2 regions of the Phyllobacterium sp. UNC302MFCol5.2 genome follow, and region 1 is predicted to be linked to the other one. Evidence: riboswitches for the same ligand, from Rfam matches in the RefSeq annotation. Region 1 holds a riboswitch; the other holds the start of a gene.
What was found. Region 1 has a riboswitch for glycine ahead of gcvT (glycine cleavage system aminomethyltransferase GcvT). Riboswitches for the same ligand answer to the same signal wherever they lie in the genome.
Positions count from the first base shown of each region.

Region 1 (5,119 bases):
CACAAAAGCCCGGCATGCCCCGGGCTTTCGTGCGTTCAAGCGGCAAATTCAATCGAAGCCAACAGCCACCGTGTTGGAGCCACAAACGAGGACGACGACACGCTCAGCTTTTTGAGGGACATAGCGGCCCGAGAGTAGGGCGGCCATCGCCGCAGCCCCGCCGGGTTCGGCAACGATCCGGACAGTGTCCCACAGCGCCTGCTGCGCCTTGCGGATCTCGTCATCCGCTACCAGCACTGACGCGCCCACATAGGCTTGCGCGATTGGAAACATGAGATTGCCGACGCGGCGCGGCGCCAGCGAATCGGCGGCGATCCCGCCGGCGGGAGCGTCGACGGGCTTACCCGCCGCGAGCGCATGATTGAGGGTTGGAGCGCTTTCGGGTTCGACCGCGACAATCTTGATGCGGCCACGCAGCCATGAGGCGATACCGCCAACGAGACCACCGCCTCCGACTGCTACCAGCAGCGTGGTTGTTTCCGGAAGGTCCGCTTCGATTTCACGCCCGAGCGTCGCCTGGCCGAGCAGCGTCTCGACCTGATCATAGGCGTGGACGGCCAGCGCATCTGTCTCGGCAACGAATCGTTCACTTGTTTCGAGGGCATCGGCGTAGCGCTCGCCGCCGATCACGAGCCTTGCACCATAGCTGCGAATCTTGTCGGCCTTCGCCGACGAAGTGACGCTTGGCACGAAGATGGTGGCAGGCACGCCGAGCCGCATGGCAGCATAAGCGACCGCCGCGCCATGATTGCCGCCCGAGGCGGCAACGACACCGGCCGCGGGAACCGGCCGTGTCAACAGATTGGTAAAGGCCCCGCGCGCTTTGAAGGACCCCGAGTGCTGCAAACATTCGAGTTTGAGCGCTGTGGGGAGAGCGGCCATGCCGAAATCGTCAAGATCCACATGGAGCACGGGCGTGTGCCGGATATGCGGCCGGATGATTTCTTCGACAGCAGTGATACGTTCAGGCGTGATATCTATGGGCATGATCGCACCATATTTCGCGGCTAGGCACAAAAGCAAGATCGATCGAGCGACGACAACGGCCTATCGATGATGATCTTGGCCATGGAAAGAGCAATGAGCAGAAATTCGATCGTTTTTTGGATCTTCAGTCTTCTGGCCGCAGCAGCCAGCGGCGTGTTCTACGGCTACTTCTACAACGGAAAAATATCGGCGATTGGCGCGGTCTTCGCCCTGTTCCTTTGCATTCCGCCGCTGCTCTTCGAACGGGGAAACCTGTTCCCCCGACTTTTCGATCGGATCAATGCACTACCGACCCCGAGCTATATCTTTTGCTCGCTCCTTGCCAATTACCTGCTCATTGGTATGGGCTACTTCGTTTGCGGCACCCTGCTCTGGGCCCTCGGCTTTATACCCGGTGCCTGGTGGCAGGAGGCAATCCTGCCGACAAGCATATGGATCTACACGCTTGTCATTCTGGCGGTCCTGAGCTTTGTTTCGCGTGTACGCGAGCTTCTCGGGCGCGACATCTTTGCCAACCTCCTGATCGGGCGCTATCGCAAACCGATCGAGGAGGAGCGCATCTTTCTCTTCGTCGATTTGGTCGGTTCGACGACCTTTGCCGAAGAGTTCGGCGATCTGCGGGCGCAGCAGTTCCTCGGCGCGCTCTTTGCCGCGTTTGCCGGACCCGTCCGGCGGCACAACGGGACCATCGACGACTACGTCGGCGATGCTGCGATCATTACCTGGCCTATGCAGCGGGGCCTGCGCAATGCCGATTGCGTCGCATGTCTCTTCGACATCATCGATGTGATCGAGTCAAACTCGGAAAAGTGGCTGAGTGAATTCGGCCGCGTGCCGCGTCTGCGCGCCGCCTTGCATGGTGGGCCGGTGGTTACTGCCGAGATCGGGGTGGACCATCACAAGATCACCTATTTCGGCGATACGGTAAACACGACGGCACGGCTCGAACAGCTTTGCCGCAGTTTGAACACGCCGGTGCTGATCTCAAGCGATCTTGCCGCGCGGCTGACGCTGCCCGACGGTATTCGCAGCAACAATCTCGGTACTCATGCGGTTCGGGGAAAGGGCCAAAGCCTCGGCGTCATGGCCCTTGTGCGCCCGCGCGGTAAGCAGTCAGAACTCGTGGCGCAGCGGGCCTAGAACCTCGATATTTTCCGCACGGGCCGCAACTGCAAGGCGCCTACCCAGCGTTGCAAGGGCATGTTTTGATTGATCGCCAGTGCGCCCTCAGCTGGCGCAGCACTCTGTTGGCCTCGGCATTCTGCTCGTACGCTCGTACCTAGGAAGGGGCCATGTATGCATCGACAATCAAAGCCACTTTCAGCGGCGGCCTTCTTCGAATTCTGGCCTTTATTTCCTGAGCGGTAAAAGAGTCGGGGAGGCCAGCTTGGTCAAGCCATGGCCAAGCAGAATGTTCTCCTACAGACAAATTCTGTCCGTAAAGCGTCAAAATTGCTTTTAGAGCGATGACAGGCCATGTGCGGTGCGATATGTTCGGAACGTCGAGGGCCTTGTGATTTGCGAGAAGGCAAGGCCCTGTCAGCTTGCGGGAGAGTGGCCAGTGTGCGAGTGCGCCGGTCCACCGAAGGGGAAATCGCCCGAAATCTCTCAGGTACCAGGAACCGCAAGCCGATAAGGCAACTCTGGAAAGTCGGGGGAGACCCCGCGCCGAAGGTGTAAGTTCAGCCGGTGCCAAGGCGCCGCGAGCGAGTCTCTCAGGCTTCCGACAGAGGGGTAAAGCATCATTCCGTCGCTGTGGCGGAGGTCTTTGCATGTCTCTGGAGTAAAAATGGGCGCTGAAGTCAATCCTGAAACCGACGAACTGAAATCGCTGCCACTTGGCGACCTGCACGAAGCGGCAAATGCGCGCTTCGGCGGCTTTGCCGGCTGGTCGATGCCGATCACCTATCCGCTCGGCGTAATGAAGGAACATCTGCATACGCGCGAAAAGGCGGGCTTGTTCGATATCTCGCATATGCAGCTTTTCGAGATCGCCGGGAAGGGTGCCGCGGCGCTCCTGTCCCGTGCCTGTCCGCTCTACGCGGGCTCGCTCGCGACCGGTCAGTCAAAATATACTTTCTTTCTCAATGAACAGGCTGGGATTATCGACGACCTGATCGTCACGCGGCTCGGCGACGAACGCTTCATGGTTGTCGCCAATGCCGGCAATGCCGCCGCGGATGAGGCGCATCTGCGCGACCTCGCCAAGGATTTCAAAGCCAGCATCGATGCCCTTGACCGCGTGTTTCTGGCAATTCAGGGCCCGCAGGCGGCAGATGTTTTGCAGAAGGCAAGCATTGCTGGCACCGATCTTGAGTTCATGCACGGGTACGAGCCTCAGCCTGGCTGGTTCATGAGCCGCTCGGGTTATACGGGCGAAGATGGTTTTGAGATCGGCCTTCCGGAAGCGGACGCCCGCGCACTCGTCGCCAAGCTTCTCGCGGACGACCGCGTGACATGGATTGGGCTCGCCGCGCGCGACAGCCTGCGGCTCGAGGCTGGCCTTTGCCTGCATGGCCAGGACATTACGCCGGAGATCGATCCGGTCGATGCGGGGCTCACCTGGGCCATATCGAAGCAAGTTCGTGGTGAGGGCGGCTTTATTGGCGCTACAGCGCTACAGGCCAAGCTCGCCGCCGGGTCAGGGCGCAAGCGCGTTGGCCTGAAGCCCGAGGGGCGCCAACCTGTCAGATCCGGTGTGACGCTTGTCGATGCCGGCGGCAACCCTGTCGGGATCGTTACCTCCGGTGGATTTGGTCCATCGGCGGGCCACCCGGTTGCCATCGGCTATGTCGAGAAGGCGCTCGCGCCGACTGGCTCACAGATATTTGCCGAGATACGCGGCAGCCGCATCGCGCTCCATGTCCACCCGCTTCCCTTCGTTACCCATCGTTACCACAAAGGATAATTGAAATGGCTGTCACTTATTTCACTGAAGATCATGAATGGCTGCGCGTTGAAGACGGGATTGCGACAGTCGGCATTACCGACCATGCGCAGGACCAGTTGGGCGATCTCGTTTTCGTGCAATTGCCGGAAGTCGGGCAAACGCTTGCAAAGGGCGATGCTGCCGTCGTCGTCGAGTCGGTCAAGGCCGCTTCGGACGTCTACGCGCCGGTCGACGGCGAAGTGACAGAGGTCAATGAGGCGGCAGCCAGCGACCCAGCCCTGGTCAATTCTTCGGCGGCCGGCGATGGCTGGCTGTGGAAAATGAAGCTTGCGGATACCAACCAATTGACCGGCCTTCTCGACGAAGCCGGCTACAAAGCAATTATCGGCTGATTATCATGCAGAACAAGGGCATCTTTCCGTTCACCGACCGCCACATCGGGCCAAGCCTTCAGGGCTCGCGTGCCATGCTTGCGGCAGTTGGCATTCCCTCCCTCGAAACGCTCATCTCCCAGGCGGTACCGAAATCCATCCGGCTCGAGCGTCCCCTCGACATTCCCGAAGCAGTGAATGAGGCCGAAGCGCTCGCCGAACTCTCGGCAAAGATGGCGCAGAACAAGACCCACAAGAGCTTCATCGGGCAAGGCTATCACGGGACGCATGTGCCCGCCGTTATCCAGCGCAACCTTTTCGAGAATCCTGCCTGGTACACGGCCTATACGCCGTACCAATCAGAAATAAGTCAGGGCAGGCTGGAGCTTCTATTCCATTTCCAGACCCTCGTGACCGAATTGACCGGCTTGCCGGTCGCGTCGGCGTCCTTGCTTGACGAGGCGACGGCCGTGGCAGAGGCGGTCGGCATCGCCTACCGGCATCATCGTGAGAAGCGTACCCGCGTTGTTCTGGCCGGTGATGTGCATCCCCAGATTCTCGACGTGGTTCGCACCCGCGCCGAGCCACTCGGGATGAGCGTCAACGGCGGCGCGATCAACGCTGAAGTCGCAGCAATCATCGTTCCATGGCCGGATACATATGGCGTCTACAGGGATCATTCCACCGCCATTCGGGACGCAAAGGCATCCGGCGCTCTGGTGATAGCGGTCGCTGATCCTTTGGCGTTGACGATCACCGCCCCTCCGGCATCGCTCGGCGCCGATATTGCCGCGGGATCGATGCAACGCTTCGGCGTGCCCGTCGGTTATGGTGGTCCGCACGCCGCCTATCTCGCCGTAGCGGACGCACT
Region 1 covers NZ_JMLL01000015.1:204,589-209,707, reverse strand. Annotated here, with positions in the region: gene BR48_RS0120320 (threonine/serine dehydratase) at 49-987, opposite strand; gene BR48_RS25120 (adenylate/guanylate cyclase domain-containing protein) at 1,081-2,127, shown strand; glycine riboswitch at 2,525-2,622, shown strand; gene gcvT (glycine cleavage system aminomethyltransferase GcvT) at 2,777-3,895, shown strand; gene gcvH (glycine cleavage system protein GcvH) at 3,901-4,269, shown strand; gene gcvP (aminomethyl-transferring glycine dehydrogenase) at 4,275-5,119, shown strand, end outside.

Region 2 (5,119 bases), on a different contig from region 1:
ATTGGCAGGTGATCGATGCCGGCATCCCGGCGGACCAGCTCGTCACGTTCAAGTATGAGGATGAAAAGGTCGCGACGCTGGAAGATGGTCTCTACGTGCTGCAGAAGAGCCTCGACGATCCGAAGATGGTCGACAAGCTTGCGCGTTTCGTCAAGGCTTCGATGAAGGGCTGGGAGTATGCCCGCGCCAATCCGGATGAGGCTGCGACCATCGTCCTCGACAATGATGCAAGCGGTGCGCAGACCGAAAAGCATCAGAAGCGAATGGTCGCGGAGATCAACAAGCTGACGGAAGGCTCGACGGGTGTTCTCGACGTGGCTGCGGCAGAGCGGACGGTCGAAACGCTGCTCGGCGGCGGTTCAGATCCGGTCATCACCAAGAAGCCCGAAGGCGCCTGGACCTCGAAGATTACCGACGCTGCGAAGTAACCGAAACGGCCCTCCGTGTTCTCGGAGGGCCGTTTACCGCTTAGTTCCAATCGTCGGGAATTTGCCGAACCGCACCGCGGGCAGCACTTGTCGCCATGGCGCCATAGGCGCGTAGCGCGGTCGTTACCTTGCGCTTGCGCTTTTCTGCAGGCTTCCAGGCGGCGGCGCCCTTGGCTTCCATATGGGCGCGGCGATCGGCAAGTACAGCATCGTCCACCGCGAGGTGGATCTTGCGGTTCGGAATATCGATATCGATCATATCGCCCTCCTCGACGAGGCCGATCAATCCGCCCTCGGCGGCTTCCGGCGACACGTGTCCGATCGAAAGGCCGGAAGAACCGCCGGAGAAACGCCCGTCGGTGATCAGGGCGCAGGCTTTGCCGAGACCCTTCGATTTCAGGTAGCTCGTCGGATAGAGCATTTCCTGCATGCCAGGTCCGCCGCGCGGGCCTTCATAGCGGATCAGCACAATGTCGCCTGGCTTGACGCCGCCATTCAGGATGCCGAGCACTGCGCTGTCCTGGCTTTCGAATATGCGGGCCGGGCCGGAGAATTTCAGGATCGAATCGTCGACGCCCGCGGTCTTCACGATGCATCCGTCCTCGGCGAGGTTGCCGTAGAGAACCGCAAGGCCGCCGTCCTTGGAATAGGCATGCTCGGCGCTGCGGATCACACCCTTCTCGCGGTCGAGATCGACCGTTTCGAAGCGGCGATCCTGGCTGAACGCGACTTGCGTCGGCACGCCGCCCGGCGCTGCCCGGAAGAAGTCGTGCACCGACTTGTTCGAGGTGCGGGCAATGTCCCAGCGGTCGAGCGCTGCGGCGAGATTGGCCGAATGCACGGAATAGACCGACGTGTCGAGGAGGCCCGCGCGATCGAGTTCTCCGAGAATGCCCATGATACCGCCGGCATGGTGCACGTCCTCCATGTGGACGTTGGCAACGGCAGGGGCGACCTTGCAAAGCACCGGCACGCGGCGCGAGAGCCGGTCGATGTCGCTCATGGTGAAATCCACCTCGGCCTCATGCGCCGCAGCAAGCAGGTGCAGAACCGTGTTGGTGGAACCGCCCATGGCGATATCGAGCGTCATCGCATTTTCGAAAGCGGCAAACGAGGCAACCGCGCGCGGCAAGACGGTTTCGTCGTCCTGTTCGTAGTAGCGACGAGCGAGATCGACGACGAGATGGCCGGCCTCGACGAAGAGGCGGCGGCGGTCCGCATGGGTGGCAAGCGTCGAACCATTGCCGGGCAGCGACAGGCCCAGCGCCTCGGTGAGGCAGTTCATCGAATTGGCGGTGAACATGCCGGAGCACGAACCGCAGGTCGGGCAGGCCGAGCGCTCGATGACCTGGACTTCCTCGTCGGAAATGCGCTCGTCGGCCGCCGCTACCATCGCATCGACGAGATCGAGCTTCTTTTCCTTGTCTCCCCAGACGACCTTGCCGGCTTCCATCGGGCCGCCGGAAACAAAGACGACCGGTATGTTGAGGCGCAGTGCGGCCATCAGCATGCCGGGGGTGATCTTGTCGCAATTGGAGATGCATACCATCGCATCGGCGCAATGGGCGTTGACCATATATTCGACGCTGTCGGCGATGATCTCGCGCGAAGGCAGCGAATAGAGCATGCCGTCATGGCCCATGGCGATGCCGTCATCGACAGCGATCGTATTGAATTCCTTGGCGACGCCGCCCGCACTTTCGATCTCGCGCGCAACGAGCTGGCCGAGATCCTTGAGATGGACGTGGCCGGGAACGAACTGTGTAAAGGAATTGACCACTGCAATAATCGGCTTGCCGAAATCCTCGTCCTTCATTCCGGTCGCGCGCCAGAGCCCGCGGGCACCAGCCATGTTGCGGCCATGTGTGGTTGTGCGTGAACGATACGGAGGCATTTGGGATCATCCTGATGGTCGTGGTCGAAAAAGCATCTCTACAGACAAACAGAGCCAATGGCAAAATGGCGTTTGTTTCCTGCGGGGCGTGCAAATTGTTGCATTTATTTCATAGTGGACTTCATCTCTGCCCGAAACGGGACGTAATGTCTCGGGGCTTGCGTTCAAAACGCCGTGAAAGTCATCGTCGTCAAGGAACGGGCAATTCCCGGAATTCCGAGCACGTTGTCGTTGATGAACTTGCCGACGTCCTTGTCCTCGGCGATGTAGATCTTTGCCAGGAGGTCATAATCGCCGCTTGTCGAATAAAGCTCCGATACGATTTCACGCTCGTAGAGGGCAGCTGCGACCTCATAGGTCTTGCCGGGGAAGCACTGCAGCTGCAGGAAGACGGGTTTCATTTATCTGCTCCGGTGGTCTGAACTGGTGCAATCAACATAATGGGTCCGGCCTTCGTTAGCCAGTTGTTCTCTTCTCACGGTTGCGATATAAGCAGCCCGTTCGCACAGGCTATCTGGGAGAGACCGGTAAAACCGGCGCCGATGGAGCAACCGCCCCGGAAACTCTCAGGCAAAAGGACCAGACTAGCGTCGGACATCTGGAGAGTGGCGTGGCTTCGAAGGCTTCGCCCACCGAAGGAGAAAGCCCTGACCGGCGCAAACCGGTAACGCAGCCGAGACAAGGGATGGCAAACATCCGGCAGGTGCGTAAGGGCCAAACTCTCAGGTCCCGTGACAGATGGGGTTTCGTGCCGCTCGCGGCGAAGCTGGAACCATTTGTGCTGAAGGACTAACTGCCATGACCTCGATCGCCATTATCGGCGCTGGTATTACCGGCGTCACCACCGCCTATGCGCTTGCCCGCCAGGGGCACACCGTTACCGTTTTCGACCGCAACCGATACGCCGCGATGGAGACGTCGTTTGCCAATGGCGGCCAGCTTTCGGCGTCGAACGCCGAAGTCTGGAACAGTTGGGGCACGGTGCTCAAGGGCATGAAGTGGATGCTGCGCAAGGATGCGCCGCTGCTCATGAATCCAAAGCCATCGTGGCACAAATATTCGTGGATGGCGGAGTTCGTCATGAACATTCCGCACTATGAGAAGAACACGATAGCGACAACCAGGCTCGCCATCGAGGCGCGCAAGCGCATGTTCGAAATCGCTGCCGAAGAGAAGATCGATTTCGATCTCGAGAAGCGCGGCATCCTGCATATCTATCGTTCGAAGTATGGTTACGACCATGCCGTCAAGGTCAACAAGCTGCTCGAAGCAGGGGGCCTAGACCGCCGCTCGGTCACGAACGACGAAATTCACCACATCGAACCAGCGCTCGACGGCACGTTCTATGGCGGCTTTTTCACGCCCTCGGATTCGACGGGCGACATCCACAAGTTCACCCGGGGCCTTGCCGAAGCATCGACGCGCCGTGGCGTTCGCTTCGTAGGCGACGCCAATGTGCAGACGCTGAGGCATGAGAAGGATGGCATCGTTGTTGCCTGGAACAGCGCCTCACAGGCGCTTTCGCCGGTCGAGAGCGAGCGCTTCGATGCGATCGTCATCTGTGCCGGCATTGCCAGCCGCAAATTTGCTGCGCAGCTTGGCGACAGGGTCAACATCTATCCGGTCAAGGGATACTCGATCACCATCAACCTCGGTGACGAGGCAAGCCGTACGGCAGCGCCGTGGGTAAGTTTGCTCGATGACGATGCCAAGATCGTCACCAGCCGCCTCGGCGCGGGACGGCTGCGTGTCGCCGGCACCGCCGAGTACAATGGCGAAAACCGTGACATCCGCCATGACCGCGTCAAGCCGTTGGTCGATTGGAGCCGCGATCTCTTCCCGGACATGGATACGTCGAATGTGGTGCCGTGGGCCGGCCTTCGCCCGATGATGCCGAACATGCTGCCGCGCGTCGGCAGCGGCAAGCGGCCGGGTGTCTTCTACAATACGGGGCATGGCCATCTCGGCTGGACACTGTCGGCCGCAACCGCGGAGATCGTTGCCTGTCATATCAGAGCGGCGATGCCGGCGGAAAAAGCGGGGCAATCGGAGTGGCTGGCCGCCGCGGAATAATTGAACTGGAGAAGCGCCGGCCTGACCGGCGCTTCGTCGTTTCAAGCCGGTCTGTTGCATTGCTCTAACAAAAAGTGATCCGCACCCGGCAGAGTTCTGTGGCGATATGGCCACAAGAAAACCCCTAGGCGCCCAGAGCGTGGTCTTAGCGGGTTGGCCCACCCTGACCGGCATGTTATCAATTTCTTAAGCTCGGGAGAGGATTTTTAACAATCCGTGGGGATGTGTCTCCATGCCTGCGGGCGTAATGTGTGTCATTTTTTGAGTAAGGATTTTGCTGGTTGATGGAATTGAGGCGCCCACAGGCCAAGCTTTTCGGCGCCGCTTTGCTGGCCTTCACCGCGCTTGTTTCGCCGGCGCAGGCGTTTGACCTCTTCGGCATTCATCTTTGGGGTGAGCGCAAGACCGATGATGCGGATGCCGTCATTGCCGACCCGCACCGCTACAGCGTCGAAAATGCGCAAGGCGAGGACAAGGCGACAACCAAGCTCGTCGCGGGGGCATCGAGCCTTGTCGAGGATGAGGACAAGCCTGCCTCCGGCGCGGCGGGCCTGATCGCCAAGGCACGGGGAGACTACCGCCGCATTCTGGGCGCGCTTTATGCCGATGGCCGCTATGGCGGCACGATCAGCATCAAGATCGACGGCCGGGAGGCCGCGGATATTCCGCCGGATGCCGATTTGCCCAATCCTTCCACTGTCGTGATCGCCGTCGATCCCGGACC
Region 2 covers NZ_JMLL01000010.1:1,207,282-1,212,400, reverse strand. Annotated here, with positions in the region: gene BR48_RS0107810 (ABC transporter substrate-binding protein) at 1-428, shown strand, start outside; gene ilvD (dihydroxy-acid dehydratase) at 469-2,322, opposite strand; gene BR48_RS0107800 (Lrp/AsnC ligand binding domain-containing protein) at 2,487-2,723, opposite strand; glycine riboswitch at 2,828-2,914, shown strand; gene BR48_RS0107790 (D-amino acid dehydrogenase) at 3,121-4,395, shown strand; gene BR48_RS0107785 (autotransporter assembly complex family protein) at 4,680-5,119, shown strand, end outside.
Region 2: linked by a shared signal. The riboswitch ahead of BR48_RS0107790 (D-amino acid dehydrogenase) and the one ahead of gcvT (glycine cleavage system aminomethyltransferase GcvT) in region 1 are both predicted to bind glycine.